4 regions of the Lelliottia amnigena genome follow, and region 2 is predicted to be linked to each of the others. Evidence: predicted binding sites of a transcription regulator. Region 2 holds the regulator's gene; each other region holds the start of a gene.
The links. The regulator PurR, encoded in region 2, represses purine synthesis genes. The targets are predictions, from matches to a motif close to CANGCAAACGTTTGCNTG.
Positions count from the first base shown of each region.

Region 1: a site for PurR is predicted at 1,999-2,016, ahead of gcvT (glycine cleavage system aminomethyltransferase GcvT). Genes of this name have one in related genera too.
Region 3: a site for PurR is predicted at 3,372-3,389, ahead of pyrC (dihydroorotase). Genes of this name have one in related genera too.
Region 4: a site for PurR is predicted at 2,224-2,241, ahead of raiA (ribosome-associated translation inhibitor RaiA). Genes of this name have one in related genera too.

Region 1 covers NZ_CP077236.1:909,308-917,278, reverse strand. Annotated here, with positions in the region: gene ubiH (2-octaprenyl-6-methoxyphenyl hydroxylase) at 1-462, shown strand, start outside; gene ubiI (FAD-dependent 2-octaprenylphenol hydroxylase) at 475-1,677, shown strand; gene gcvT (glycine cleavage system aminomethyltransferase GcvT) at 2,104-3,198, shown strand; gene gcvH (glycine cleavage system protein GcvH) at 3,223-3,612, shown strand; gene gcvP (aminomethyl-transferring glycine dehydrogenase) at 3,797-6,670, shown strand; gene I6L74_RS04235 (SDR family oxidoreductase) at 6,737-7,480, shown strand; gene bglA (6-phospho-beta-glucosidase BglA) at 7,597-7,971, opposite strand, start outside.
Region 2 covers NZ_CP077236.1:3,691,300-3,699,270, forward strand. Annotated here, with positions in the region: gene punC (purine nucleoside transporter PunC) at 1-128, opposite strand, end outside; gene punR (DNA-binding transcriptional activator PunR) at 241-1,152, shown strand; gene purR (HTH-type transcriptional repressor PurR) at 1,171-2,196, opposite strand; gene cydH (cytochrome bd-I oxidase subunit CydH) at 2,493-2,582, shown strand; gene I6L74_RS17405 (MFS transporter) at 2,746-3,912, shown strand; gene sodB (superoxide dismutase [Fe]) at 3,951-4,532, opposite strand; gene I6L74_RS17415 (C40 family peptidase) at 4,655-5,425, opposite strand; gene grxD (monothiol glutaredoxin 4) at 5,764-6,111, shown strand; gene rnt (ribonuclease T) at 6,156-6,812, opposite strand; gene gloA (lactoylglutathione lyase) at 6,910-7,317, opposite strand; gene I6L74_RS17435 (alkene reductase) at 7,417-7,971, opposite strand, start outside.
Region 3 covers NZ_CP077236.1:3,450,103-3,458,073, reverse strand. Annotated here, with positions in the region: gene rimJ (ribosomal protein S5-alanine N-acetyltransferase) at 1-400, opposite strand, end outside; gene mdtH (multidrug efflux MFS transporter MdtH) at 708-1,916, shown strand; gene grxB (glutaredoxin 2) at 1,979-2,626, shown strand; gene I6L74_RS16175 (lipoprotein) at 2,751-3,311, shown strand; gene pyrC (dihydroorotase) at 3,455-4,501, shown strand; gene dinI (DNA damage-inducible protein I) at 4,576-4,821, shown strand; gene bssS (biofilm formation regulator BssS) at 5,091-5,345, shown strand; gene solA (N-methyl-L-tryptophan oxidase) at 5,461-6,579, shown strand; gene I6L74_RS16150 (DUF2770 family protein) at 6,638-6,751, shown strand; gene I6L74_RS16145 (cytochrome b) at 7,012-7,578, shown strand; gene I6L74_RS16140 (YceI family protein) at 7,580-7,971, shown strand, end outside.
Region 4 covers NZ_CP077236.1:619,771-627,741, forward strand. Annotated here, with positions in the region: gene yfiH (purine nucleoside phosphorylase YfiH) at 1-223, opposite strand, end outside; gene rluD (23S rRNA pseudouridine(1911/1915/1917) synthase RluD) at 220-1,200, opposite strand; gene bamD (outer membrane protein assembly factor BamD) at 1,331-2,068, shown strand; gene raiA (ribosome-associated translation inhibitor RaiA) at 2,339-2,680, shown strand; Phe leader region at 2,784-2,909, shown strand; gene pheL (pheA operon leader peptide PheL) at 2,785-2,832, shown strand; gene pheA (bifunctional chorismate mutase/prephenate dehydratase) at 2,939-4,099, shown strand; gene I6L74_RS02920 (SMP-30/gluconolactonase/LRE family protein) at 4,096-4,968, opposite strand; gene tyrA (bifunctional chorismate mutase/prephenate dehydrogenase) at 5,029-6,150, opposite strand; gene aroF (3-deoxy-7-phosphoheptulonate synthase AroF) at 6,160-7,230, opposite strand; gene I6L74_RS02935 (DUF2799 domain-containing protein) at 7,443-7,817, shown strand; gene yfiR (regulatory sequestration protein YfiR) at 7,967-7,971, shown strand, end outside.

The sequences.
Region 1 (7,971 bases), 1.7 Mb from region 2:
GCCCGTTTTTGCGACGAGCTGCAAAAAGCATTTGGCTGGCGGCTTGGTCGTATCACCCATGCGGGACAGCGTTCCGCATACCCCCTGGCGCTGACCACTGCATCGCAATCCATTTCCCATCGCGTCGCCTTAGTCGGCAATGCCGCGCAAACGCTGCATCCAATTGCAGGACAGGGATTTAACCTGGGTTTACGCGACGTGATGAGCCTGGCAGAGACGCTGGCACAGGCGTGGCGAGATCACAATGATTACGGTGCCTATGCCATACTCAGCCACTATCAGAAGCGTCGCCAGACAGACAAAGAGGCCACTATTGGCGTCACCGATGGCCTGGTGCATCTTTTCGCAAACCGTTGGGCACCGCTGGTTGCCGGGCGCAATGCGGGGCTGATGGCGATGGAACTATTCATTCCGGCACGTAACGTGCTGGCGCAGCGGACTCTTGGTTGGGTCGCGCGTTAAGGAGTTAACTCAGTGCAGAATGTTGATGTTGCCATTGTTGGCGGCGGAATGGTTGGGCTGGCTTTAGCCTGCGGTTTGCAGGGAAGCGGCCTGCGCGTTGCCGTTCTTGAAAGCACGCCACCGCAGCCCGTAGCCCCGGACGCACCGCCTGAACTTCGCGTATCGGCCATCAACGCCGCCAGCGAAAAGCTGCTGACGCGTCTTGGCGTCTGGTCAGATATCACGGCGTTTCGCGCAAGCTGTTATCACGGGATGGAAGTGTGGGACAAAGACAGCTTTGGTCACATTGCGTTTGATGACGAAAGCATGGGCTACAGCCATCTGGGTCACATCGTCGAAAATGCGGTCATTCATCATGCTCTATGGCAAAAAGCGCAGCACAGCGCAGATATTACGCTGTTAGCGCCTGCACAGGTGCAGCAAGTCGCCTGGGGTGAGAACGAAGCCTTCATTACGTTGCAGAGTGGCGAGATGCTAACGGCGCGTCTGGTTGTTGGCGCAGATGGTGCGAACTCCTGGCTGCGAAATAAAGCGGATATCCCACTGACGTTTTGGGATTACCGTCATCACGCGATGGTCGCGACGATTCGTACCGCTGAGCCGCACGGTGGCATAGCGCGTCAGATCTTCCATAATGACGGCATTCTGGCGTTTCTGCCGCTGAGCGATCCGCATCTGTGTTCAATTGTCTGGTCGTTGATCCCGGAGAAAGCCCAGCAGATGCAGGACGCGACGCTGGAAGAATTCAGCCAGGCGCTGTGCATGGCGTTTGATAACCGCCTGGGTCTGTGTGCGCTTGAAAGCGAGCGCCAGGTGTTCCCATTGACTGGCCGATATGCGCGCCAGTTTGCGGCGCACCGTCTGGCGCTGGTGGGTGATGCTGCGCATACCATCCATCCCTTAGCGGGACAGGGCGTTAACCTGGGCTTTATGGATGCCGCTGAGCTCATCGAAGAGCTGCGTCGTTTACATCGTGAAGGGAAGGACATTGGTCAGCACCTTTATCTGCGCCGCTACGAGCGCAGCCGCAAGCACAGTGCCGCGATGATGCTGGCGGGTATGCAGGGATTCCGCGAGCTATTTGCAGGCGATAACCCCGCCAAAAAACTGCTTCGCGATCTGGGTCTGAAAATGGCCGATACTCTTCCAGGTGTAAAACCCCAACTGCTTCGTCAGGCGATGGGGTTGAACGATCTGCCAGACTGGCTGCGCTAAGTTAGACCCCCATCACACTTTCATTTCCCGGCTTCTGAGCCGGGACATTTCTCTCATTTGAAATATTCTAATTTCACACCCTAATTCGCATTAGATTATCTAATCTCGCGTTTTTTTCATGATGGGAAATCGCCATCTTTTTCCGCATTAAATATCACTCTTATCTAAATAACTCGGCCATTACATTGCGTTTACTCGGCGTTAATTGCATTTATCCAGTGAATCGTTCTGTTGTCGTTTTGGTGTTTTTTAGTCATAAGCTAATGTGATGACCCGTTTTACCTTATGGTTAATCCCTGGTTTCGGTGGTAAGTTCAGGTAAAAGAGAACGTTTGCGTCGGCGTCCAGGCGTGATGCCAACGCCGGGTTTCGTGATGGATTTTTATGCGAAACACAAGATAGCCCTGCTTATTCAACGAGGACAAGATGGCTCAACAAACTCCTTTATACGAACAACACACGTTATGCGGTGCACGCATGGTGGATTTCCATGGCTGGATGATGCCGCTGCATTACGGCTCACAAATCGATGAGCATCATGCCGTGCGCACCGACGCCGGTATGTTTGATGTGTCGCACATGACCATTGTCGATCTGCGCGGGAGCCGCACCCGGGAGTTTTTGCGTTATCTGCTGGCAAACGACGTCGCTAAGCTCAAGACCCCAGGCAAGGCGCTCTATTCCGGCATGTTAAATGCCTCCGGCGGCGTCATAGACGACCTGATTGTTTATTACTTCACTGAAGATTTCTTCCGCCTCGTTGTTAACTCCGCCACCCGCGAAAAAGACCTCTCCTGGATTTCCCAACACGCTGAAAAGTACGCCGTCGAAATTACCGTTCGTGACGATCTGTCGCTGATCGCCGTTCAGGGTCCTAACGCGCAGGCGAAAGCCGCCACGTTATTCACGGATGAGCAGCGTCACGCGACTGAGGGCATGAAGCCATTCTTCGGCGTGCAGGCGGGCGATTTGTTTATCGCCACCACCGGTTACACCGGTGAAGCGGGTTACGAAATTGCGATGCCGAACGAGAAAGCTGCCGAATTCTGGCATGCGCTGGTGGAAGCCGGTGTCAAACCTGCTGGTCTTGGCGCGCGTGATACGCTGCGTCTGGAAGCTGGCATGAATTTGTACAGTCAGGAAATGGATGAAACCGTCTCTCCGCTGGCCGCCAACATGGGTTGGACCATCGCGTGGGAACCTGCCGATCGTGAATTTATTGGCCGCGAAGCGCTTGAGATGCAGCGCGAAAAAGGCACCGATCAGCTGGTCGGCCTGGTGATGACTGAAAAAGGCGTGCTGCGTAACGAGCTGCCTGTGCGATTTACCGATGAGCTCGGCAATCAGCGTGAAGGCATGATCACCAGCGGTACCTTCTCGCCGACGCTGGGCTACAGCATTGCGCTGGCGCGCGTTCCGGCTGGCATTGGCGAAACCGCCATTGTGCAGATCCGTAATCGTGAAATGCCGGTCAAAGTGACTAAACCGATTTTTGTTCGCGCCGGTAAGCCGGTCGCCTAATCATTTTTTATCAGGAGAATTCCAATGAGCAATGTGCCAGCAGAACTGAAATACAGTAAAGAACACGAATGGCTGCGCAAAGAGGCCGACGGCACGTACACCGTAGGGATCACCGAGCATGCGCAAGAGCTGCTGGGTGACATGGTGTTTGTCGACCTGCCGGACGTCGGCACGACCGTCAGTGCGGGCGACGACTGCGCGGTAGCGGAATCAGTTAAAGCCGCATCCGACATCTACGCACCCGTGAGCGGCGAAATCGTTGCGGTCAACGATGCGCTGAGCGACTCTCCGGAGCTGGTGAACAGTGACCCGTACACCGACGGCTGGATTTTCAAAATCCGCGCGGCTGACGAAGCAGAAGTGGAAGCGCTTCTGGATGCGACGGCGTATGCCGCTCTGCTAGAAAACGAGTAAATACGCGTCATCCTTCACGTTGCAGGTGCGTAGGCGTCCTCGCTCATCTCAGTCACTTACTCATGTAAGCTCCTGAGGATTCGCAGCGTCGCTGCCTTCCTGCAACGCGAATGATTAAGCGTATCAAGGCAAGACAATCACGATTTCTACATCGATTCACCGCACGTTTCAGGAACCATCGCTCATGACACAGACTTTAAGCCAGCTTGAAAACCGTGGCGCCTTCATTGAACGTCACATTGGGCCGGATGCTCAGCAACAGCAGGAGATGCTGAAGACAGTTGGCGCGGATTCGTTAAACGCACTGATCGGCCAGATCGTGCCGAAAGACATTCAGCTCGCCACGCCGCCGCAAGTGGGTGAGGCGACAACGGAATTTGCTGCGCTGGCGGAACTGAAGGCCATTGCCGGTCTCAACAAGCGCTTTAAGTCTTACATTGGCATGGGTTACACCCCAGTGCAGTTGCCGCCGGTTATTCTGCGTAACATGCTGGAAAACCCGGGCTGGTACACCGCCTATACGCCTTATCAGCCGGAAGTGTCTCAGGGCCGTCTGGAAGCGTTGCTGAACTTCCAGCAGGTCACGCTGGATCTGACCGGATTGGACATCGCCTCTGCTTCTTTGCTGGACGAAGCAACTGCCGCCGCCGAAGCGATGGCGATGGCAAAACGCGTGAGCAAGCTGAAAAACGCCAACCGCTTCTTCGTCGCGGCTGACGTGCATCCGCAAACGCTGGACGTTGTGCGTACGCGTGCCGAAACCTTTGGTTTTGACGTGATTGTCGATGATGCAGATAAAGTGCTGGATCATCAGGATGTCTTCGGCGTGCTGTTGCAGCAAGTCGGCACCACCGGTGAAGTACACGACTACAGTGCGCTGATTGCCGAGCTGAAATTCCGCAAAATTGTTGTCAGCGTGGCGGCCGATTTTATGACGCTGGTGCTGTTAACGGCACCGGGCAAACAGGGCGCGGATATTGTTTTCGGTTCCGCGCAGCGCTTTGGCGTGCCGATGGGCTACGGTGGCCCGCACGCGGCATTCTTCGCCGGAAAAGACGAATTCAAACGCTCTATGCCTGGCCGCATTATCGGTGTGTCGAAAGATGCCGCGGGCAATACCGCGCTGCGTATGGCGATGCAGACGCGTGAGCAACACATTCGTCGCGAAAAAGCGAACTCCAATATCTGTACCTCTCAGGTACTGCTGGCGAATATTGCCAGCCTGTACGCGGTGTTCCACGGTCCAGTGGGCCTGAAGCGCATCGCGACCCGCATTCATCGCTTTGCGGATATTCTGGCTACCGGTTTACAGCAAAAAGGCCTGAAGCTGCGCCATGCCCATTACTTTGACACGCTGTGTGTTGAAGTTGCGGATAAAGCCGGTGTGCTGGCGCGCGCAGAAGCCGCAGAGATCAACCTGCGCAGCGATATTCTCAACGCCGTCGGTATCACGCTGGATGAGACCACCACCCGCGAGGACGTGCAAAATCTGTTTAACGTCCTGCTGGGCGATGCACACGGACTTGACGTCGATGCCTTGGATAAAGAAGTGGCGCACGATAGCCGCTCTATTCAGGAAAGCATGCTGCGCGATGATGCGATTCTGACTCACCCGGTATTCAATCGCTATCACAGCGAAACCGAGATGATGCGGTATATGCACTCTCTGGAGCGCAAAGATCTGGCGCTGAATCAGGCGATGATCCCGCTGGGTTCCTGCACCATGAAGCTGAACGCCGCCGCAGAAATGATTCCGATTACCTGGCCTGAGTTCTCTGAGCTGCACCCGTTCTGCCCGGCAGAACAGGCGGAAGGGTATCATCAGATGATCAACCAGCTCTCCGACTGGCTGGTGAAGCTGACCGGTTATGACGCACTCTGCATGCAGCCAAACTCCGGCGCACAGGGCGAGTACGCCGGCCTGCTGGCGATTCGTCATTACCACGAAAGCCGCAACGAAGGTCATCGCGATATCTGCCTGATCCCAAGCTCCGCACACGGCACCAACCCGGCATCCGCGCAGATGGCGGGAATGGAAGTCGTTGTCGTCGCATGCGACAAAAACGGGAACATCGACCTGACCGATCTGCGTGCCAAAGCAGAACATGCGGGCGAAAAACTCTCCTGCATTATGGTCACGTATCCGTCCACGCACGGTGTGTACGAAGAAACCATCCGTGAAGTGTGCGAGATTGTGCATCAGTTCGGCGGCCAGGTGTATCTTGATGGCGCGAACATGAACGCGCAGGTGGGCATCACCTCTCCGGGCTTTATCGGCGCGGATGTTTCGCACCTGAATCTGCATAAGACCTTCTGTATCCCGCACGGCGGCGGCGGCCCGGGTATGGGACCGATTGGCGTAAAAGCGCACCTGGCACCGTTTGTTCCAGGCCACAGTGTGGTGCAGATTGAAGGTATGTTGACCCGTCAGGGCGCGGTATCCGCGGCACCGTTTGGCAGCGCATCCATTCTGCCAATCAGCTGGATGTACATCCGTATGATGGGCGCAGAAGGGCTGAAACAGGCAAGTCAGGTAGCGATCCTGAACGCCAACTACATTGCCACACGTCTGAAAGACGCCTATCCAGTGCTCTATACCGGTCGTGATGGCCGCGTGGCGCACGAATGTATTCTGGATATTCGTCCGCTGAAAGACGAAACCGGGATCAGCGAACTGGATATCGCCAAGCGCCTGATTGACTACGGATTCCACGCACCGACCATGTCGTTCCCGGTAGCGGGCACGCTGATGGTTGAGCCGACCGAGTCAGAAAGCAAAGTTGAACTGGATCGCTTTATCGAGGCGATGCTGGCGATTCGCAATGAAATCACCCGCGTGAAGCAGGGCGAATGGACGCTGGAAGATAACCCGCTGGTCAATGCGCCGCACACGCAAAACGAGCTGGTAGCGGAGTGGCATCACGGCTACACCCGCGAAGTGGCGGTCTTCCCGGCGGGCGTGGCAAACAAATACTGGCCAACGGTGAAACGTCTTGATGACGTTTATGGCGACCGCAATTTGTTCTGCTCCTGCGTGCCAATGAGCGAATATCAGTAATACTTAACGTGACTGCTTAAGCCGGGCGAGTGATGCCCGGCTTTTTTTATTTTGGAGGGACGTCTCTTGGCTATTGCTCTTGTAACCGGCGCAAGCCGCGGAATTGGTAAAGCGACCGCGCTGCAACTGGCGCGTGAAGGCTACACGGCGGCGGTGAATTATCACCACAACATCAAAGCCGCGACGGATGTGGTGAATCAAATTACCGACTCCGGCGGCAAGGCTTTTGCGTTACGCGCTGATATCAGCGACGAAACGCAGGTGATGGCGATGTTCGAAAGCCTGGACCGTGAAGGCGAACCGCTGGCCGCGCTGGTCAACAACGCCGGCATTTTGTTTGAGCAAAGCACGATTGAAAATCTGACCGCCGAGCGCATCAATCGCGTATTAACCACTAACGTGACGGGCTATTTCCTCTGCTGTCGTGAAGCGGTGAAACGCATGTCTCATCAACACGGCGGCAAAGGCGGGGCGATAGTGAATGTGTCGTCTGCGGCGTCGCGTCTTGGGGCTCCCGGTGAGTATGTCGATTATGCCGCCTCGAAAGGTGCGGTAGATTCGTTGACCATCGGATTATCGCTGGAGGTGGCGGCGCAGGGCATTCGCGTGAACTGCGTGCGTCCAGGGCTAATTTATACCGACATTCATGCTTCTGGCGGTGAGCCGGGGCGTGTAGATCGGGTGAAGTCTCTGTTGCCGATGCAGCGCGGCGGCCAGCCCGAAGAGGTGGCGCAGGCGATTGTCTGGCTGCTGAGCGAAAAGGCGTCTTACGTGACGGGAAGTTTTCTTGAATTAGCGGGCGGGAAATAATTCCTCTCGCGCAGGGGAGAGGAATACGCGGTGCAGTTTTCCCCCTCATCCTTTGCGGAGAGGGGGAGTCGGTGCGATCTTTTCGATCTCGCCCGCAGGGGAAAGGGCTGGGGTGGCTAGAGCGTTTCGCCGTTGCTGGCGATCACCGCTTTGTACCACTCGAAACTTTTCTTACGGGAACGCGACATGTCGCCAGTCCCGTCGTCGTGTTTGTTCACGTAGATAAAGCCGTAGCGTTTACTGTACTGACCGGTGGTGAATGACACGCAGTCGATGCAGCCCCATGGCGTATAGCCCATCAGATCTACACCGTCGTAGGTAACCGCTTTGATCATCTCTTCGACGTGAGCGCGCAGGTAGTCGATGCGGTAGTCATCGTTGATGCTGCCATCTTCTTCCACTTTATCGTAGGCACCAAAACCGTTTTCCACGATAAACAGTGGTTTCTGATAGCGCTCGTAAAGCTCGCACAGCGCATAGCGCAGACCCAC
Region 2 (7,971 bases):
ATCGCGGCAGCAGGTGTCTGCAGGTCTTCCTGCATCGCGGCAAACGCCGGCAAATACATGTCGGTGGCTAAAAAGCCCAGCACGCTCAAACCGCCGAGCCAGACTAAGAATCCGTTGTTGGGTTGCATTGTCATTTCCTAATGAAGGCAGGTGTACTTTGGCGCAGAGTGTAGGGAGTGCAATCTGGCTTGTGAAACGCTAATATTTGGCGGTTGCGTTCAAAAATTTTGCAGGCAAAAAATGTGGTCTGAATATTCATTAGAAGTTGTGGATGCTGTCGCCCGAAATGGTAGCTTTAGCGGAGCCGCGCAAGAACTGCATCGCGTACCGTCTGCCGTCAGCTATACGGTACGTCAGATGGAGGAGTGGCTGGCGGTTCCCTTGTTCGAACGCCGTCATCGGGATGTCGTTCTGACCCCCGCTGGCGTATGGTTTTTGAAAGAAGGCCGATCTGTTATCAAAAAAATGATGATCACGCGTGAACAGTGCCAGCAGATTGCCAATGGCTGGCGCGGCCATCTTTCGATTGCGGTGGATAACATCGTTAAACCTGAACGGACGCGGCAGATGGTAGTCGATTTCTATCGCCATTTCTCGGATGTGGAACTTCGCGTGTCCCAGGAAGTGTTTAATGGCGTGTGGGATGCGTTATCCGACGGTAGGGTGGAGATGGCGATCGGCGCGACACAGGCCATTCCCGTCGGGGGCCGCTATGCCTTTCGGGACATGGGAACATTGAGCTGGCGCTGCGTGGTGGCAAGCGATCATCCTCTGGCAACGATTGAAGGCCCACTGAGTGATGACGTGTTGCGCAACTGGCCGTCGTTGGTGATGGAGGATACGTCACGATCGCTGCCAAAACGCATCACCTGGCTGCTTGATAACCAGCGGCGGGTCGTCGCGCCAGACTGGGAATCGTCGGCAACCTGTTTGTCGGCTGGGTTGTGTGTGGGGATGGTGCCTGTGCATTTCGCGCGTCCACGGATCGATCGCGGAGAATGGGTGGCGCTCGAGCTTGAAAATCCGTTTCCGGTCGCGGCCTGCTGCCTGACATGGCAGCAAAACGATATGTCGCCTGCGCTGGCCTGGTTGCTGGACTATTTAGGTGATAGTGAAACGCTGAACAGAGAGTGGCTACGGGAGCCGGAATAACCGGCCCCGTAGAAACGATTAACGACGGTAATCGCGGAACGGTCCATCAGCGACGGAGCGACGTTCAATCAGACGCGGATGGACTTCAATTGACTGAGACTCTTCACGCTTGCTGACGATACGATCCATCAGCATGTTGAACGCCGTTTCACCCAGGGAGTCTTTCGGCTGATGAATCGTCGTCAGTGCGGGAGTAAAGTAGCGAGCGTTGCGCACGTTATCATACCCGATCACGGAAATATCCTGCGGGACGCGTAAACCCAGCTCATCGGCTGCGCAAAGCGCACCCATTGCCATAATATCACCGCCGCAGAACACGGCTGTCGGACGATGTGACTGCGAAACAATCTGCTGCATCGCGCGGTAGCCCGATTCTGGCTCAAAGTCGCCCTGTACAATCCAGTTTTCCGGGACGGTAATCAGCGCTTCTTCCATGGCTTTCATAAAGCCCGCCAGGCGGCCAGCTCCGGTGTTGCGCTCAAGCGGGCCGGGGATGACACCAATCTCGCGATGACCACGTTCGATCAGGTAACGGCCAGCCATGTAACCGCCTTCGAAGGCGTTATCGTTAACGGAATCGGTAAAGTCTGCGCGCGTGTCACCCCAATCCATTACCACCATTGGGATATGACGATACTCCTCGAGCATCGACAGCACGGATTCTGGATATTCGGAACACATGACCAACAGGCCATCGACGCGCTTTTGCGCCATCATCGACAGGTAAGCGCGCTGTTTTTCCTGGCTGTTCCAGGCATTTCCCAGAATCAGGGTATAGCCTTTCTGGAAGCAGTTTTTCTCAACCGCTTCGATAATTTCGGCGAAATAGGCCGCTTCACTGCTGGTCGCCAGCAGACCAATTGACTTGGTGTGATTCACTTTCAAGCTGCGAGCAACGGCGCTCGGTGAGTAGTGCAATTCTTTGATTGCAGCCCAAACGGCGTTGCGCGTCTCTTCCGCCACGAAACGGGTTTTGTTAATTACATGTGATACGGTTGTAGTGGAAACGTTTGCGCGTTTCGCTACATCTTTAATTGTTGCCATTAGCTGTCACTCCAGACCATATCCTAAGCTCCTGATAAATTGAGAGGTAAACGTTTGCCTTCTCTCACCCTAATCTCGCAAATTGAATTGCGATACGCCGGGAAAACGACACAGGACGTCAGGAGGGGGTCAGTGGCCGGTACGCTTATAAATTTAGCGTGGAATTTTGTCTTATCTTGATGAAAAGGGGAAGCGCAAAAAAGGTTATCAGCCTAAATCCAGGAAGATTTTTGAGGTAAACTGTGTAAAAATGAGCAAGCTCACTTTTCATGTGGGGATTAAAAGGAGAAAAATTGATGAATACCGATCTTAAGTTTTCGTTAACGACCACGATTATCGTGCTGGGTTTGATTGTTGCGGCAAGTTTTACAGCTATTCTGCACTGATTCAGGCGGGGGAGAGCCTTCTCCCTCGTTTTCTTCCTTTCATTGTTACTCTCCCGACAATAATCTTTTGCCAATTTGTTAACTTCTCATTTTTTGTGATTGCTGTCATGCTTTCGGCATGTTTTTCTGTGTCGCGTAAAGGCACAGTATCCGGAGTTAATGAATGAAAATCAATTTTCCACTGCTGGCCCTTGCGATTGGCGCATTTGGGATCGGCACCACCGAGTTTTCCCCAATGGGGCTTTTACCGGTCATCGCTAAAGGGGTTGACGTTTCTATTCCTGCGGCGGGCATGCTGATCAGTGCTTATGCCATTGGCGTGATGATCGGCGCACCCCTGATGACGTTACTGCTTTCCCATCGCGCGCGTCGTAATGCGCTTATTTTTCTGATGGCCATCTTCACGCTGGGTAATGTGCTTTCGGCGCTCTCTCCGGACTACACCACCCTCCTGTTGTCGCGCATTCTGACAAGCCTCAACCACGGCGCATTCTTTGGTTTAGGATCGGTAGTGGCCGCAAGCGTGGTACCCAAACATAGGCAGGCCAGCGCGGTCGCCACGATGTTTATGGGGCTAACGATTGCGAATATTGGCGGCGTGCCGGCGGCCACCTGGCTGGGTGAAGTCATCGGCTGGCGTATGTCTTTCCTTGCGACAGCGATGCTGGGTGTCGTGGCGATGATCGCGCTGTTCTTCTCGTTGCCGAAAGGCGGAGCGGGCGAGCGTCCGGATGTGCGCAAAGAGCTGTCGGTTCTGCTCCGTCCGCAGGTGCTGTCTGCGCTGTTGACGACGGTACTGGGCGCTGGAGCGATGTTTACGCTCTATACCTATATTTCGCCCGTGCTGCACGACATTACGCATGCCACACCGTTCTTTGTAACGGCAATGCTGGTGTTGATTGGTGTGGGATTCACCCTCGGCAACTACCTGGGCGGCAAACTGGCGGACCGTTCAGTGAGCGGTACATTGAAAGGATTCTTGACGTTGCTCATCGTCATCATGGTCGCCATTCCTTGGCTGGCTCGTAACGAGTTCGGTGCTGCTATCGCCATGGTGGTATGGGGTGCTGCGACGTTTGCGGTGGTACCGCCGTTGCAGATGCGTGTCATGCGAGTGGCGCACGAAGCACCTGGGCTTTCATCTTCCGTGAATATCGGGGCGTTTAACCTGGGCAATGCGCTGGGTGCAGCGGCAGGGGGCGCGGTGATTTCCGCTGGGCTGGGATACAGTTTTGTTCCGGTTATGGGGGCGATTATTGCGGGGTTGGGTCTGCTGTTGGTGCTTTTGTCCGGGCGCCAACAACCGCAACCCGCTTGCGCAGCCGAGTGATAAAAACGCAGAAGGGTTAGCCCTTCTGCGAGTCGTTTTTACGCGGCGAAGTTCTTCGCAACAAATTCCCAGTTAACCAGCGCCCAGAAATGCTCCAGGTAGTTTGGGCGAGCGTTGCGGTAATCGATATAGTAAGCGTGTTCCCACACATCGACGGTCATTAGCGGTGTGGCAGCTGTAGTCAACGGCGTTCCCGCGTTGGACGTCGACACGATCGCCAGTTTGCCATCCGCCTCTTTCACCAGCCAGGTCCAGCCTGCGCCAAAGTTTTTAACCGCCGCATCCGTAAACTTCGCTTTAAATTCTGCAAAGCTGCCGAAAGCCTTGTTGACGGCAGTTGCCAGTTCGCCAGTGGGTTCTCCGCCTGCGTTAGGTGCCAGACAGTTCCAGTAGAAAGTATGATTCCAGACCTGTGCGGCGTTATTGAATACACCGCCCTCTGAGCTGCGTACGATCTCTTCCAGGGTTTTCCCTTCAAAGGCCGTATCTTTGATCAGATTGTTAAGGTTGGTGACATAGGTCTGATGATGTTTGCCGTAATGGTACTCCAGAGTTTCCACGGAAATATGGGGGACCAGGGCGTCTTTTGCATACGGTAATGCAGGTAATTCGAACGACATTGCTTCTCTCCTTATTATTTTAAATACACTCAATAACCACACTGAATGCAAGGATAGAGTAGCAAATTGAAAGAGTCGGCAAAAGAGGAACTTACCCTGCCGACAGCGCGGCAGGGCAGGGATTAACGGATGGTTTTCGGGGTCATTACGCGGCGAGCGCCAACGTAGTGGCGGACCCAATAATCTTCGCTCAAGGAGGTTATCTGAATATCCTGGCCGCTACGTGGGGACTGAATGAATTTTCCATTGCCCACATAAACACCCACGTGATCGGCGGTGCCACGACCCTGCGTGCGGAAGAACACCAGATCGCCGCTTTCCAGCTCCCCACGATTCACGGATGCCGCGTCACGCAGATGGTACATTTCGTTAGCGGTACGCGGAATGCGGAATTTCACTAAATCTTTGTAGGCGTAATACACCAGACCGCTGCAATCAAAACCGGTACGCGGCGAGGTGCCTCCCCAGCGATAAGGCTTGCCTATTTGGCCCATCAGTTTATTCATGGCCGTTTTTTGTGCCTTCTGCACACGGACTTTATGCACTTCTGAGAGTTTCGCCGTTTTCCCCACTTTCAGACAATTTGATTTATGCCCTTTACGCACGGTGCATTTTTCAGTGACGAGAGTTGAGGCGGTACGAGAAGTTTTGCGGGATTTCTTAGCGGCAGGTTTGCTGGTCTTGCTGGAAACGGTTTGCTGCTTGTGAGTCGCTGTCTTTTTCTTTTCGTTTTTACTGGTGGTTTTTTTCTTACGTTCTGTGCTTTTTGCCAGATGCGTTTTTTGTACGGCCGAATGCCGCGCCTGCTCAGAGGCGTTAGCCATCGGCGTGAATGAGAGTGTTGTAAACAGTAAAGCACAGAGCGTGATCGAGATTTTATTTATCCGCGCCACTGGGCATTCCCCTGGTTAAAGCAGGTCATCAATAATACCTGCGTGTGATTTACAAAGCTCGTCGATTCTAATCTATAAAAACCCAATTCGTTAAGTCTCTTTTTAGATCTAAAATCGCGTTTCGCTAGCAAGTGCAAAGATTTTCGCCAAACTGAAGCGCTTTTGCTCACACTATGAGCAAGGCCACAGACAACGCAGGGTTAAACTATATTGCGAATGCAACTTCAGCAGACACACGTTAAGATATATAAACGTGACAAAAATGTTATTTTCCGATATTGGTCTGAACCGCTACAATGTCAGACGATTGCCGTAACAGAAGTATAAGGAAGCAAGAAATGACCACGACTATTGAAAAAATTCAGCGCCAGGTCGCTGAAAACCCGATCCTGCTGTACATGAAAGGTTCTCCGAAGCTGCCAAGCTGCGGCTTTTCCGCACAAGCCGTGCAGGCGCTTTCAGCCTGTGGCGAGCGTTTTGCTTACGTTGATATCCTGCAGAACCCGGATATCCGCGCTGAAATGCCAAAATATGCGAACTGGCCAACGTTCCCGCAGCTGTGGGTTGATGGTGAGCTGGTTGGCGGTTGCGACATCCTGATCGAAATGTATCAGCGTGGCGAACTGCAGCAGTTGATCAAAGAAACCGCGGCGAAGTACAAAACCGAAGAACCTGACGCAGAATAATTTTTGCACCAGACATAAAAAAGCGACCATCCGGTCGCTTTTTTTTATTCCTCGCTATCGCTTTCGGCCATCGGCAACGGCCAGCCGCCAAGGCGTTTCCAGCGGTTCACTATTTCGCAGAATAATTCCGCTGTGCGTTCCGTATCGTACAGCGCGGAGTGCGCCTGCGTACCGTCAAAATCAATGCCCGCAGTGATACAGGCTTTAGACAGCACCGTTTGCCCCAGCGCCAGGCCGCTCAGCGCGGCGGTATCGAAGGTTACAAACGGGTGGAACGGGTTGCGTTTCAGTGATGCGCGTTCAGAGGCCGCCATCATAAAGCTGTGATCGAATGTAGCGTTGTGCGCCACCATGATCGCGCGATTGCAATTGCTGTCCTTCATCCCTTTGCGCACCATTTTGTAGATGGCGTGCAACGCGTCATATTCGCTTACCGCGCCGCGCAGTGGGTTATGCGGATCGATGCCGTTAAAAGCCAGCGCTTCGGGTTGAAGATTGGCACCTTCGAAAGGATCAACATGGAAATGTAGCGTGGTGTCCGGTGTAAGCCAGCCCTGTTCATCCATTTTCAGCGTGATGGCAGCAATCTCAAGCAGCGCATCGGTTTTAGCGTTAAATCCGGCTGTTTCAACATCAATAACAACAGGATAAAAACCACGAAAACGGTCGCACAGACCGGTAAGTTGAGCGTTATCGGACATCAGGGTCTCTTACAAGGGGAAAAAAAGCAGTGCGCATTATGGCAAATTTTGAGAGGGGATGCAGTAAAACAACGGGCGCAAAATGCGCCCGGAGGGATTAATCGCCCAGACCGCGACCGGCGTCTTTGGCTTCGATCAGTTCGATTTTATAACCGTCTGGATCTTCAACAAAGGCGATGACCGTGGTGCCGCCTTTTACTGGACCGGCTTCACGAGTGACGTTACCGCCGTTGCTGCGGATGCGTTCGCAGGCTTCAGCGGCGTTATCCACTTCCAGCGCGATATGGCCGTACGCCGTGCCCAGCTCATAGCTGTCGACATCCCAGTTATAGGTCAGCTCGATAACGGCTTCATCGCTTTCCGGACCGTAGCCCACAAACGCCAGTGAATATTTATATTCCGGGTTTTCGCTGGTGCGCAGCAACTGCATCCCCAAAACGTTTGTGTAGAAATCGATCGAACGTTGCAGGTTGCCAACGCGCAGCATGGTGTGAAGTAGGCGCATAATTTCCTCTTAACCAACTCAATGGCTTATCTTTTTGAACAGAAACGATGTTTTAGTATAGCGGCGAATCATCGCCGCTATCAATGGACAGCAGAGGGATTATAAAGAAGGGTAGTCGGTGTAGCCTTCAGCGCCGCCGCCGTAGAAGCTCTCAGGGCGCTGCGGGTTCAATTCCACTTTACGCTCAAGACGTGCCACCAGGTCAGGGTTCGCGATGTAATCGCGACCAAATGCCACCGCGTCAATCAAACCTTTGTTAATTAAATCTTCCGCTTTCTCAGGCGTGTAGGCGCCTGCACCGATAATCACACCGTGGAAACGCGCACGGACTTTTTCACGGAATGCATCAGAGTACGGCGCGCCGCCTGCCCAGTCTGGCTCGGACATATGCAGATACGCGATCCCGCGTTTTGCCAGCTCTTCGATCAGATACAGTGCATCAGCTTCTTCGTTTGGACCGTTATCCACATTCTGGAAAGAACCGATTGGAGAAACACGAATACCGATACGATCCGGGTTCCACTCCTGACACACGGCGTCCACCACTTCAAGCACCAGGCGAGCACGGTTTTCAACGCTACCGCCGTACTGATCGGTACGCTGGTTGGATGACGGTGACAGGAACTGGTGCAACAGATAACCGTGTGCAGAGTG
Region 3 (7,971 bases), 240 kb from region 2:
GCTGCATGTAGCGAATGGCAGAGGTGAGCGCTTCAAACATCAGTCCCTGCCCTTGCCATTTTTGACCAATGGAGTAGCCGAGATAACAGGCGTGAAACGATCCGCGCACCACGTTAGAAAAATTGGCGATCCCGATGATTTCTTTTTCTTCAGGGTCTAGTAATGCGAAATAAAAAGCCGTTCCCTGCTTATGAAACTCGGCAATCATATTCAGTCGCGCCTGCCAGCCAGAAGGAAAGCAGTGACTTTCATCCCTTACGGGTTCCCAGGGTTTTAAAAACTGGCGATTTTCGGCGTAATAATCCGCCAGACGCCAGGCATCACGTTCATGCACCAGACGAACGACCAGTCTGTCTGTTGTCAGGCGCACTTTTGGCACGTTACTGCGATAGCCAAACATCGATACCACTCCTTCCCGTCACATCAACCCTATTACCCGTTAGCTTTACTATACCTGCGCCTGTGCCTTCTGTGAAAACAGTGACATACCATTTTTCGTTGAATTCACAAAATTCGATGAAAAAGCTGAATCAAACCACCCTTTTGATAAAAAAATATTGTCGCAAGCAGGGGTGGGAAAACGCGCGTCAACACCGCAGAATATTAGCGTGCTCACCTTTCTCTACACCGACCCATTCAAACTGCATCACGGCGTGGCTAACGCAGCGGCAGCCTGAAGACTCTGTGTACTTTTCCCTGGAGGGAAAATGTCCCGCGTATCACAGGCCCGTAACCTCGGTAAATATTTCCTGCTCGTCGATAACATGCTGGTTGTGCTGGGCTTTTTTGTCGTCTTCCCGCTGATCTCCATTCGTTTTGTGGATCAGATGGGCTGGGCGGCGCTAATGGTCGGCATTGCGCTGGGTCTGCGGCAGTTTGTACAGCAGGGGCTTGGCGTTTTTGGTGGGGCGATTGCTGACCGCTTCGGCGCAAAACCGATGATTGTCACCGGCATGCTGCTGCGTGCGGCGGGCTTCGCCACCATGGGTATTGCACACGATCCCTGGCTGCTGTGGTTTTCCTGTTTTCTCTCCGGTCTCGGCGGCACGCTGTTTGACCCACCGCGTACCGCGCTGGTCGTGAAATTAATTCGTCCGCGACAGCGCGGCCGTTTTTTCTCGCTGCTCATGATGCAGGATAGCGCGGGCGCGGTTATTGGCGCACTGCTGGGAAGCTGGCTGCTGCAATATGATTTCCGCCTGGTCTGTGCGACGGGTGCCGCGCTGTTTATCCTTTGCGCTGCGTTTAATGCCTGGCTGCTGCCGGCCTGGAAACTCTCGACGGTCAAAGCGCCCGTGCGGGAAGGGCTGGGCCGCGTCATGGCCGATAAACGTTTCGTGACTTATGTGCTGACGCTGACGGGCTATTATATGCTGGCCGTGCAGGTGATGCTGATGCTGCCAATTATGGTGAACGACATTGCGGGCTCCCCTGCCGCCGTGAAGTGGATGTATGCCATCGAAGCCTGTCTGTCACTCACCCTGCTTTACCCCATCGCGCGCTGGAGCGAAAAGCGTTTTCGTCTGGAACATCGCCTTATGGCCGGCCTGCTGGTGATGACGCTCAGCATGATGCCCATCGGTTTAGTGAACAGTCTGCAACAGCTTTTCGTGCTGATTTGTACCTTTTATATCGGCTCGATTATTGCTGAACCCGCCCGCGAAACGCTCGGTGCCGGGCTTGCTGACCCACGCGCTCGTGGCAGTTATATGGGGTTCAGCCGCCTCGGGCTGGCGCTCGGCGGCGCGCTTGGATATGCCGGCGGCGGCTGGCTATTTGATTCCGGTAAGGCCTTGAATCAACCCGAATTACCCTGGGTGATGCTCGGCGTCGTGGGCTTTATTACGCTTATTGCCCTGTGGTGGCAATTTAGCCCAAAGCGAAGCGCGAGCGGTATGCTTGAGCCAGGGGCTTGATTTGAAACATGCTTTTTTCTCCGCCATACTAAAGACTGTTGATCACTAAATGGAGGAGAAACGTGAAGCTCTACATCTACGATCACTGTCCGTTCTGTCTGAAAGCCCGAATGATTTTCGGCCTGAAGAATCTCCCGGTTGAGTTAGTCACGCTGCTGAGTGACGACGAAGAGACGCCCATCCGCATGATTGGCAAGAAAATGGCGCCAATCCTGCAAAAAGACGACAGCCGCTATCTCCCCGAAAGCATGGACATCGTCCACTATGTCGACAAACTTGATGGCGCGCCTTTGCTCACCGGTAAACGCAACCCGGCTATCGAAGAGTGGCTACGAAAAGTGAACGGCTACGCCAATCGGCTGCTCATTCCACGTTTTGCCACTGGTGCTTTTGATGAATTTGCCACGCCGCAGGCGCGTGCCTATTTCGTTGCGAAAAAAGAGGCTGCCATCGGTGATTTTGCCGAACACCTTTCTCACTCGCCGGGCCTAATCAAAAATATCAGTGACGACTTGCGCGCACTCGATAAGCTGATCGTGAAACCAAATGCTGTGAATGGCGAATTGTCGGAAGATGATATTCACCTGTTCCCACTGCTGCGTAATTTGACGCTGGTGGCAGGAATTAACTGGCCGTCGCGCGTCAGCGATTACCGCGACAATATGGCGAAGCAGACACAAATCAATCTGCTTTCCTCGCAGGCTGTATAGCGTCATCAGGGCGGGAGCCCCTCCCGCCTCTTTGATTATCAGTTTTTTCTGCTGGTCTCATGGATATCACCCTGACATACTGACGCGTCAGGACAGAAGCGCCGATATCATGTTGAGGAACCCCATGAAAAAGTTTGTCATTGCTGCTGCGTTTGTTATCAGCGGCCTGCTGGTGGGCTGTAACCAGCTTACTCAGTACTCCGTCAGCGAGCAGGAAATTAATCAGGCGCTGGAAAAACATAACAATTTCTCGAAAGACATCGGCGTGCCCGGCGTCGCCGATGCCCATATCGTTCTGAATCAACTGGTCAGCCAGATTGGACGCGAAGAGCCCAACAAGGTGACGTTGTCAGGTGATGCAAAACTGGATATGAACTCGTTGTTCGGCAGCCAAAAAGCGAATATCAAGCTGAAGCTCAAAGCCTTGCCCGTCTTCAACAAAGAAAAAGGGGCAATTTATCTGCAGGAGATGGAGATCGTCGACGCCGTCGTCACGCCGGAAAAAATGAAGCCGGTTCTCCAGACGCTGATGCCCTATCTGAACCAGTCTCTGCGCAATTATTTTAATCAGCAGCCAGCCTATGTTCTCAGCGAAGACAAGAGCAAGGGCGAAGCGTTAGCCAAGAAATATGCCAAAGGTATTGAAGTAAAACCGGGTGAAATCATCATCCCCTTCACCAATTAATCTCTGAGAGCGCCGATGGCGCTCTTTTTTTTGCACATTTGTTTTACGGAAATGTGTGCAAACGAAAACGTTTACGCCTATGATTTGTGTCCGGCAAAAACAGCCATCCTTATGACTGATTCCTGATAAGCCGGAGCATATCAATGACTGCACAACCCCAGGTTCTGAAAATCCGCCGCCCTGACGACTGGCATATCCATCTGCGCGATGGCGATATGCTCAAAACCGTTGTGCCCTATACCAGCGAACTCTATGGCCGCGCCATTGTAATGCCTAATCTGGCTCCACCCGTTACCACCGTCGATGCGGCTATTGCCTATCGCCAGCGCATTCTCGATGCAGTTCCGGCGGGCCATGATTTTACCCCGCTCATGACCTGCTACCTCACCGACTCGCTCGACCCGAATGAAGTCGAGCGCGGATTCAACGAGGGAGTGTTCACCGCAGCTAAACTGTATCCGGCCAATGCCACCACTAACTCCAGCCATGGCGTTACCCATATTGACGCCATCATGCCCGTGCTGGAACGCATGGAAAAACTGGGGATGCCGCTGTTGGTTCACGGCGAAGTGACGCACGCCGAAATTGATATTTTCGATCGCGAAGCCCGTTTCATCGACTCTGTAATGGAACCTCTTCGTCAGCGCCTTCAGGGCCTGAAAGTGGTGTTTGAGCACATCACCACTAAGGATGCCGCGGAATACGTGCGCGACGGTAATGCATTGCTCGCCGCGACGATCACCCCGCAGCACCTGATGTTTAACCGCAACCACATGCTGGTCGGCGGTGTACGTCCGCATCTGTATTGCCTGCCGATCCTCAAACGCAACATCCATCAACAGGCTTTGCGTGAGCTGGTCGCGAGTGGTTTTACCCGTGCGTTTCTGGGGACAGATTCAGCTCCGCATGCGCGACATCGTAAAGAGGCAAGCTGTGGCTGTGCTGGCTGTTTCAACGCCCCTACCGCGCTGGCAAGCTATGCCACGGTCTTTGATGAGATGGGCGCGCTTGAGCATTTTGAAGCGTTTTGTTCGATCAATGGCCCCCGTTTCTACGGCCTGCCGCTCAATGACACTTTTATCGAACTGGAACGTAAAGAGAGCCAGGTCGAAGAATCTATTGCGCTGACGGATGACACCCTGATCCCGTTCCTGGCGGGTGAAACCGTTCACTGGACGGTTAAACGCTAAATATTTATCGCCCCCTGTTGTAAGCGCCGCTTAATGCCTGTATAAATAAACAGTACATTACACAGGGGGCATTTATGCGTATTGAAGTGACCATCGCCAAAACAACCGTCTTGCCTGCTGGCGCGCTTGATGCGTTGGCGGGTGAGCTATCCCGTCGTATCAATGATAATTTCCCCGACCAGGCCGGAGCCGTAACCGTGCGTTACGCCACAGCCAATAATCTCTCCGTCATTGGCGCAGCGAAAGACGATAAAGAACGCATTACCGAGATCCTCCAGGAAACCTGGGAAAGCGCCGACGACTGGTTCATCACAGATTAATATTGCTCCCTCATTGTTTTTCTTTGCCGGGTCGCCCCGGCTTTTTTTCATCTCATTTAAATAAGTTCAAATTAATTGCTTATCTTCTTAAAAAATCGTGAATGAGACGGCGTTTTAATGTTCAAACATTCTTAAAAAGCGCAAAAATGTGTTGCGACCTGTTTATTTCACCTGCATAACCTGTATTTATTGGTATACTGAAATTGCTTCAGAAAAACACGCATTGAACCTCACAGCCGTTGTCTTTAAACACGCATTAAGGGGTTATGATGGAAAAGAATAATGAAGTCATTCAGACCCATCCACTTGTTGGTTGGGACATCAGCACTGTAGATAGCTACGATGCGCTGATGCTGCGTTTGCACTACCAGACCCCAAATCAACCAGACCGCCACGACGCGGAAATTGGACAGACGCTGTGGCTAACCACGGACGTTGCACGTCAATTTATTTCTATTTTAGAAGCAGGAATTGCAAAAATAGAATCTGGCGATTACCAGGAAAATGAGTATCGTAGGCATTAAATACGCCCAACATTCACTCAACAGGCACCCATGTGGTGCCTCATTTATTTCACCCTTGTATAAGCCTGCCATATTAATTACTCTGCAAACCAAAGTACTGGTTTAAGAGACTCTCATGAAATACGACTTGATTATTTTAGGCAGCGGCTCCGTAGGTTCTGCAGCCGGATATTACGCCACTCAAGCGGGCCTTAACGTGTTAATGATTGATGCCCATATGCCTCCCCATAAAGAAGGCAGCCATCACGGTGATACCCGCCTCATTCGCCACGCTTACGGTGAAGGGGAACGCTATGTTCCGCTGGTGCTGCGTGCTCAAACGCTCTGGAATGAGTTGGCTGCACTCAATGAAGAGCCTATTTTTGAGCGTACCGGCGTCGTCAATCTTGGACCTGCCCATTCTGAATTTTTGGCCAACGTTGAGCAGAGCGCACGACAGTTTAATCTGAACGTTGAACGCCTCGACGCCACTGCCATCATGAAACGCTGGCCAGAAATTACGGTTCCTGAGGACTATATTGGCCTGTTTGAAGCAGAGTCAGGCGTGCTGCATTGCGAAACCGCCATCAAAACCTGGATTTCGCTTGCTGAACAAGCGGGCTGCGCGCAACTGTTTAACTGTCCGGTGACCGCTGTACATCACCATGATGATGGCGTGACCGTCGATACGTCGGAAGGCCAGTTTACGGCTTCTCGCCTTTTGGTAAGCGCGGGAACGTGGGTGACAAAGCTGATTCCCGATCTGCCCGTCCAGCCGGTACGCAAGGTCTTTTCCTGGTTCCAGGCCGATGGCCGTTTCAGTACGCAGAATAAATTCCCTGCCTTCACCGGAGAGCTCCCTAACGGCGATCAGTTCTACGGTTTCCCGTCGGAGAAGGACGCCCTCAAAATTGGCAAACATAACGGCGGGCAGATCATTCACTCTCCGGACGAGCGCAAAGCGTTTGGCGACTATCCGGGCGATGGCTCTGAAGCCTTTAATTTCTTACGTCACATCCTGCCGGGGATTGGCGGACTGTTGCATGGCGCGGCCTGTACTTACGATAACACCCCCGATGAAGATTTTATCATCGACACTCTACCAGGCCACGACAATACCCTCCTCATTACAGGCTTGAGTGGACACGGCTTTAAATTCGCCTCTGTTCTGGGGGAAATAACAGCCCAATTTGCCCAAGGCATCACGCCGCCGTTTGATCTCACGCCTTTCTCGCTTTCACGTTTTCGCGGATAATATCCATCATAAGGCTCCGGTTATTGGGGCCTTTATTTTTAACTGCTACCGGGGAAATATGCACAGGATCTTTAATTATCTGATCAACAATATTAGAGAGCCTTTTATGCTCTATATATTGCTATGGTCTCTGTTAGCGCTAATAGACATTATCTATATTGTATTTTTTTGAAAATCCCACTGACCTTTATTGACAATACTTTATAAAAATTGAATTTATACACAAATTATTTGAAGACTCATACTCGCACTCAAGCCCAGTACCTTCAGCACCACGCGTCATTTAACACGAAGCTTTTGAATTACTTACCGCAAACCCTTTCAATTAAACTGAAATACAATAAATTAAAATCCTTATTCCTAAATATCAGTTGCAATAATGTTTTCGACACGCCATTTTGAGCGTTCCTTTAATTGAGAATGGTCGTCATTATGCAACTGCGTAATTCTTCTGCACGCTATGGATTAATATCCATACTGCTGCACTGGGGTATTGCACTCGCCGTTTACGCGATGTTTGGTCTTGGCCTGTGGATGGTAACGCTGAGCTATTACGACGGCTGGTATCATCAGGCACCTGAGCTGCATAAAAGCATCGGCATTCTGCTGATGATGGGGCTCGTCATTCGCGTTATCTGGCGACATATTTCACGTCCCCCTTCTGCGCCGAAAAGCCATAGCACGTTGACTCGGGTTACCGCAGCAGGCGCGCATATTGCGCTGTATTCGATCCTCTTTGCCATTTTCATCAGCGGCTATCTGATTTCCACCGCAGACGGTAAACCCATCAGCGTATTTGGTCTTTTCGACGTCCCGGCCACGCTGACCGATGCCGGTTCACAGGCCGATCTGGCCGGCCAGATACATTTTTGGCTGGCCTGGAGTGTCGTTATTTTATCCGTACTTCATGGCCTTGCGGCCCTTAAACACCATTTCATCGATAAGGACGATACGCTCAAGCGCATGCTTGGCCGCTCGTCTGTAGACTCTGGAGCATAAAATGAAAAAACGCCTGCTGGGTATCGCATTGGGTTCACTGTTATTCACCACCGGTTCTGCCGTTGCCGCCGATTACAAAATTGATAAAGAGGGCCAGCATGCCTTCGTCAATTTCCGCATTCAGCACCTCGGATACAGCTGGCTGTACGGCACGTTTAAAGATTTTGAGGGTTCATTTACCTTTGACGAAAAAAATCCCGCTGCCGATAAAGTGAATGTCACGATTAATACCAACAGCCTGGACACCAACCATGCTGAGCGCGACAAACATCTGCGCAGCGCCGAATTCCTGAACGTCTCAAAATTCCCGCAGGCAACATTCGCCTCAACAGACGTCAAAAAAGACGGTGAAGACCTGGATATTACCGGCAACCTGACGCTCAATGGCGTCAC
Region 4 (7,971 bases), 1.4 Mb from region 2:
CGTCAGTGCCATGCACCTGCTCAAGCCAAACCGGTTTTGAAGGCAGATGCCCCGCCGCAAACATCCGCTTGCGGTTTTCGTCAACATGGTCAAGGTTATCGCCGCAGTGCGCACCTAAATTCAGTGACTCCCACGCATCCTGACTCACGCCGCCGATTCGGGTAGAACTACAGGCAGCCACACCCTTAGGCAGTGGCCACTCCGGGACAATGAGTTTGGTCATAACCAGTCCACTTTATCCTTATGCTCTTCAAAATCTGCACGCATCGCTTCGATGAGCTCGACCATATCCTGAGGAATTGGCGCATGCCATTCCATCTCGATGCCCGTAATGGGGTGATACAGACGCAGCATCGTGGCGTGCAAAGCCTGACGATCAAATTTACGCAGCGTGCTGATAAACTCTTCAGAAGCCCCTTTCGGTGGACGCGGACGTCCGCCATAAACCTGATCGCCCACCAGCGGATGCGTAATGTGTGACATGTGCACACGGATCTGGTGAGTACGGCCCGTTTCCAGACGCAGACGCAAACGCGTATGAATGCGGAAATGTTCCATAATGCGGTAATGCGTTACCGCGGGTTTCCCCATCGGGTGCACTGACATATGGGTGCGTTTGGTCGGATGACGGCTAATCGGTTCTTCTACCGTTCCGCCTGAGGTCATGTGACCAATCGCGACCGCTTCATATTCACGGGTGATTTCACGCAGTTGCAATGACTCCACCAGCCGCGTCTGCGCGGGAACGGTTTTTGCGACGACCATCAAACCGGTTGTGTCTTTATCCAGACGATGCACGATGCCTGCGCGCGGCACATCGGTAATCGGCGGATAGTAATGGAGCAGCGCGTTCAGCACTGTACCATCAGGATTGCCAGCGCCCGGGTGGACAACCAAGCCGCGAGGCTTATTGATCACCAGAATGTCATCATCTTCATAGACAATGGTAAGCGGGATATCTTGTGCTTCAAAACGCACTTCTTCATCAATTTCAGCATTGATGGCGACCACTTCCCCACCTAACACTTTCTCTTTTGGCTTGTCCCAAACTTTGCCGTTAACCAGCACGCGCTGGTCAAGAATCCATTCTTTTATGCGTGAACGCGAATAATCAGGGAACATTTCGGCCAAAGCTTGATCTAAGCGTTGACCGAGCTGATTTTCGGAGACTGTTGCGGTGAGTTCTACTCGTTGTGCCATAGACTGCTTCTTCGTTTAACGTTGGGTTTTACGGCTTTGCCGTATAATATAGTGTGCTATTGTAGCTGGTCTTAATCGGGAGCAGGAAAGAGATTCTCCCGGACAAACATTTGAGGAAAGTCAAAACGTCATGACGCGCATGAAATATCTGGTGGCAGCGGCCACGTTGAGCCTGGCTTTGGTGGGCTGCTCCGGTTCAAATGAACAGGTCCCTGACAATCCGCCGAATGAAATCTATGCGACTGCTCAGCAAAAACTCCAGGACGGTAACTGGAAACAGGCCATAACGCAACTGGAAGCGCTGGATAATCGTTATCCATTTGGTCCTTATTCCCAGCAGGTACAGTTAGATCTTATCTACGCCTACTACAAAAACGCCGATCTGCCGCTGGCTCAGGCAACAATTGATCGCTTCATGCGTCTGAATCCGACTCATCCTAACATTGATTACGTCATGTATATGCGTGGCCTAACCAACATGGCGCTGGATGATAGTGCCCTGCAAGGTTTCTTCGGTGTGGATCGTTCTGACCGCGACCCGCAGCACGCACGCGATGCCTTCAACGATTTCTCAAAACTGGTACGCGGATATCCAAACAGCCAGTACATCACCGATGCGACCAAGCGTCTGGTGTTCCTGAAAGATCGTCTGGCTAAGTATGAATACTTCGTAGCCGAATACTATACCCGCCGTGGTGCATGGGTGGCAGTGGTGAACCGCGTAGAAGGAATGCTGCGTGATTACCCTGATACTCAGGCGACCCGCGACGCGCTGAAGCTGATGGAAAATGCCTATCGCCAGATGCAGATGAACGCTCAGGCAGAGAAAGTGGCGAAGATCATTGCCGCGAACAGCAGCAATACCTGATTGCTTTACGCCATGCAAAACGGCAGCCCATGGGCTGCCGTTTTTTTTAATCATTTCATCGCTTGTTAGGGCGATCTAGCCCCGACCAATCCTATCAACTATGGCTGCAAATCCGCACTTCGACAAGCAAAAAGACGCGTGTTCCTGTCGAGCCTCACAAAAAAGGTTCCCTGACAAAAAGTGACAAAAATACGTGATTTAGATCACACATTTTGACATTGGGAAAGGTATGCTGGAATCACTAAGACGGAAAGACAAGAGGTAACTTTTATGACAGTGAACATTACCAGTAAACAAATGGAAATTACTCCGGCAATCCGCCAGCACGTCGCAGACCGTCTCGCCAAACTGGATAAATGGCAAACACACCTGATTAACCCACATATCATTCTGTCTAAGGAACCGAAGGGTTTTACCGCTGATGCAACTATCAATACTCCTAACGGCCATCTGGTCGCCAGCGCTAAACACGAAGATATGTACACGGCTATCAACGATTTGATCAACAAGCTGGAACGGCAGCTCAATAAAGTGCAACACAAAGGCGAAGCCCGTCGCGCCGCTACATCGGTGAAAGACGCAAGCTTAGCGGAAGAAGTTGAAGAAGAGTAATCCTTTAAATTGAGTGTACCGCCAACGCGCCTTCGGGCGCGTTTTTTATTGACAGAATGAAAACAGTACGGGTACTTTAGAGCTATCACTCACAGGATGAATTCATGAAATATACCCCGTTTTTCTTCGCATTCTTTTTTACCTTCCCCTGAATGGGAGGCGTTTCGTCGTGTGATAAAGAATGCGAAGACGAACAACAAGGCCTCCCAAAACGGGAGGCCTTTTTTTATGATAACAATAAACGAAATAGGCAACGCTATGACATCGGAAAACCCGTTACTGGATCTGCGAGTAAAAATCAGCGCGCTGGACGAGAAACTACTGGCACTGCTGGCAGAACGCCGTGCGCTTGCAGTCGACGTGGGTAAAGCCAAGCTGGATTCCCACCGCCCGGTGCGAGACATCGATCGTGAGCGTGATTTGCTGGAACGCCTGATTCAGCTTGGTAAAGCCCATCATCTTGATGCGCACTACATCACTCGCCTTTTTCAGCTCATCATCGAAGATTCCGTTCTCACCCAGCAGGCGTTGCTGCAACAGCATTTGAATCAAACTAACCCGCACTCAGCGCGCGTGGCCTTCCTCGGGCCAAAGGGTTCGTATTCCCATCTTGCTGCACGCCAGTATGCGGCACGTCATTTCGAAGAGTTCATTGAGAGCGGTTGCGCAAAATTCGCCGATATTTTCAATCAGGTCGAAACTGGCCAAGCTGATTACGCCGTCGTCCCGATTGAAAACACCAGCTCCGGGGCGATAAACGATGTCTACGATCTGCTCCAGCACACCAGTCTGTCACTGGTTGGTGAGCTGAATATCCCTATTGATCATTGCGTTCTGGTTTCGGGTTCAACCGATCTCAGCCAGATCAACACGGTCTACAGCCACCCGCAGCCGTTCCAGCAGTGCAGTCAGTTCCTGAATCGCTATCCGAACTGGAAAATTGAGTACACCGAAAGTACCTCAGCAGCGATGGAAAAAGTCGCACAGGCTAATTCGCCAACCGTTGCGGCGTTGGGCAGCGAAGCCGGCGGTGCGCTGTATGGATTGCAGGTACTGGAGCGGAACCTGGCAAATCAAACGCAAAACATCACCCGCTTCGTGGTCCTGGCGCGCAAAGCCATTAACGTATCTGAACAGGTGCCTGCCAAAACGACGCTGCTCATGGCAACGGGTCAGCAAGCCGGTGCGTTGGTTGAAGCGCTGTTGGTTCTGCGTAACCACAATCTGATCATGACCAAGCTGGAGTCCCGTCCAATCAACGGAAATCCGTGGGAAGAGATGTTTTATCTCGATATCCAGGCCAACCTGGAGTCCGCGTCCATGCAGAAAGCCCTGCGTGAACTGGGTGAAATCACCCGTTCAATGAAGGTGTTGGGCTGTTATCCAGGCGAAAACGTGGTGCCGGTCGATCCCGCTTAACGTTCGATAAAGCGGATTTTCTTCATTCCTGCCACGTTGACTGGCAGGGTGAAGATCGCGCCAGAAAGTGGATATTCAGCCACCTCTTCAGCGTCCATATTCTCCCGCGTCGTCGTGATAAACAGCGTTTTCATGTCATCCCCACCAAAGCAGACCATCGTCGGACAACGCACCGGCAGTCGATATTCTTCCAGCTGTTCACCCTGGGGTGAAAAACGGGCAATACGCCAGCCGTCGAACAGCGCACTCCAGTAGCACCCTTCAACGTCCATCGCCGCACCGTCAGGTATTCCCTCTCCCTTTTCAAACCGGCGAAAGTCTTCACGCGTACCCGGTTCACCGTGTTCATTTAACGGCGTACGGTAAATCACGCTATTGGGCGTATCCGAGGTAAACATCCATCCGTGGTCCGGGCTAAACGCCAGGCCATTATGCCCGTGGATATCACACTGAATAACGTGAGGGGTCAGGTCGTTATCAATACGCATCAGTATTGCGCCGTTATAATCCCCCGGCCCCCAGAATGTCCCTGCATAAAAACGCCCAAGATGATCGGTCCCGCCATCATTAAAGCGTGCCAGCTGAGGATTGGAGGGGTTGTCGCAAACTTTGCGCTGGAGCAAACCTTGTTTGTCAGCAAGCCAGATCGCATTACGCATTGCCACGATAAAACCGCCCTTTTCGCGTAATGCAAAACACCCGACCTCTTCGTGGAAAGACAGCACAGAGTGAGCAGCCGTCGGGAGATGATACCGATGAATCTCACCTTCCAGAATATCCGCCCAATAGAGTGCATTCTCGCACTCACTCCAGGTAGGGCATTCAGGTAAATGCCCGGTGTAATCAAACAAAACGTGCGGTTCAACCATGACCCATCCCCAAAATGAAAAAAGCCAGCTTAGCTGGCTTTTAGTATATACATCACTGGGCTACTGGCGACTATCGTTCGCCTGGCGCAACAAGGTACGGCTTTCGTTCTGAAAACGTTTCGCGTAATCCCCAAACCAGTGCTCGACCTTACGGAAACTGTCGATAAACGCCTGCTTGTTGCCTTGTTCAAGTAACGCGATAGCCTCACCAAAACGCTGATAATAACGTTTGATCAGCGCCAGATTATTCTCTGACGACATAATAATATCCGCGTAAAGCTGCGGATCCTGCGCAAACAGACGCCCCACCATGGCCAGTTCGAGACGGTAGATCGGTGACGAGAGCGCCAACAACTGCTCAAGCTGAACGTTCTCTTCTGCCAGATGCAAGCCATAGGCAAAGGTCGCAAAGTGGCGCAGCGCCTGAATAAATGCCATGTTCTGATCGTGTTCTACAGCGCTAATGCGATGTAAACGCGCGCCCCATACCTGAATCTGTTCCAGGAACCACTGATAGGTTTCGGGCTGACGACCATCGCAGTATACGACCACCTGTTTTGCCAGACTGCCGCTGTCCGGGCCAAACATGGGGTGTAATCCCAATACCGGGCCTTTGTGCGCCTTCATCATCGCCTGGAGTGGACCATTTTTTACGGACGCCAGATCAACCAGAATGCAGTCATCCGGGAGCGGAGGGAGCCTGGCAATAATCTGCTCAGTAACATGAATCGGCACGCTGACGATAACCATGCCCGCATCAGCCAGCAAATCTGCCGCACGCGCCCAATCCTCTTTTTCAAGAATCCGCACTTGATAGCCAGAAAGCGTCAGCATTTTCTCAAACAGACGCCCCATCTGGCCACCGCCACCCACAATCACCACCGGGCGCAACGACGGACACAGGGTTTTAAAGCCTTTGTCGTTCTCGCTGGAGTAAGACTCACGCATCACGCGGCGTAGTATATCTTCAATTAAATCAGGGGAGAGCCCCATGGACTGCGCTTCATCACGTCGCGACGCCAGCATTGACGCCTCACGCTCTGGCACATAAATCGGCAAACCGTATTTGCTTTTCACTTCACCGACTTCAGCGACCAGCGACATGCGGCGTGCCAGAAGATCCAGCAGCGCCTTGTCCACTTCATCAATTTGATCGCGCAGTGCGGTCAATTCTGCAACCATAAAAACCTCTTAAGCCAGACGCGTCGCCAGTTGACCATTCAAATCTTTGTGGATCTCACGCAGCAAGGCGTCTGTCGCTTCCCAACTGATGCAGGCATCCGTAACGGACACACCGTGTTTCATCGCACTGCGCGGCTGTTCCGACGACTGATTCCCTTCGTGGATATTGCTCTCAATCATCAGACCAATAATAGAACGGTTACCATCTTTAATTTGTGCGACTACGGATTCCGCAACCGCAGGCTGGCGACGGTAATCTTTGTTCGAATTACCATGGCTGCAATCTACCATCAGAGCAGGACGCAGTCCCGCCTGTTCCATCTCTTTTTCACACTGCGCCACATCAGCGGGGCTGTAGTTCGGTGCTTTACCACCACGCAAAATCACATGCCCATCCGGGTTACCCTGAGTTTGCAGCAGGCAAACCTGCCCGGCCTGGTTAATCCCGACAAAGCGGTGCGGCATGGCAGCAGCACGCATGGCGTTGATCGCGGTGGCCAGACTGCCGTCGGTGCCATTTTTAAAACCAACCGGCATCGACAGGCCAGAAGCCATCTCGCGGTGGGTTTGTGATTCGGTTGTACGTGCACCAATCGCAGACCAGCTAAACAGATCGCCAAGGTATTGCGGGCTATTCGGATCGAGCGCTTCAGTCGCCAGTGGCAGCCCCATGCTGACCAGTTCAACCAGCAGGTGACGCGCAATCTTCAGGCCGGATTCAACATCAAACGAGCCATCCATATGCGGGTCATTGATCAAGCCCTTCCAGCCCACGGTGGTACGAGGTTTTTCAAAATAAACACGCATAACCAGGTAGAGGCTATCGCTGACCTCTTCGGCTAACACTTTAAATCGACGAGCATATTCAATCGCGGTTTCAGGATCGTGAATTGAGCAAGGGCCACACACCACCAGCAGGCGCGGATCGCGACCAGCAATAATGTCTGAGATGGTCTGGCGCGACTGCTCGATTTGCGCTTCTTGATCAGAACTCAGTGGGAATTCCCGCTTTAACTGATCCGGAGTGATCAAAACCTGCTCGTCGGTAATATGTACGTTGTTCAGCGCGTCTTTTTGCATGATGGCGATCCTGTAATGCTCGTTTGCGATAGTGTTTTCCTCAATGAGGTGAACTCACAATACCACAAGAAGTAAAGATTTCAATCCAAAATCCGTAAATTTTAATTTACACTAGGCATATTTCGGCAAAATAATCTCGTCAAAACCGTAAATATAAAATTACAGTCGTATTTCTAAACGCCAGGCTATGCTGAACGAAAAGGAGAATAATTATGCGCCCACTGGTTTTCGCCCTGCTGGCACTGCTTTTGACAGGCTGTCAAATCAATCCCTATACCTTCCAGCCAACCTGGACCGGCACCAGCTGGTTTACTGCCGGCAAAGAAGATGCCATGAACGGTGCGTCGGTAAAAAGCAATGAAACGCTCGCCGATAATTTTAACGATCCCGATGTCAATCGTAGTGAATATCTTCGCGGCTATGCGGATGGCCAGAAAAGAATATGTACTGAAGATTTTGTCTATGCGTGGGGTCTCTCGGGGAAAATATTCCCAGCCAGTTGCGATACAGCAGAAAATTCGGACTTATTGCGTCACGCCTGGCAAAAAGGGATGGATGAAGGCTTACGCGCTTCCAGACTTAATTGACTTTATCGCATAGCGACTGTATTCAATGCAGCTTTAGATTTTACTTAAGTCAAGCGAACAACAATTTCACATAATGACGACTCCGGTAAAAAATGATATTCTGCTGATAATATTGAGAGATATATTTCAGAGCGGTGTGGCGGTTTCGTGTGAG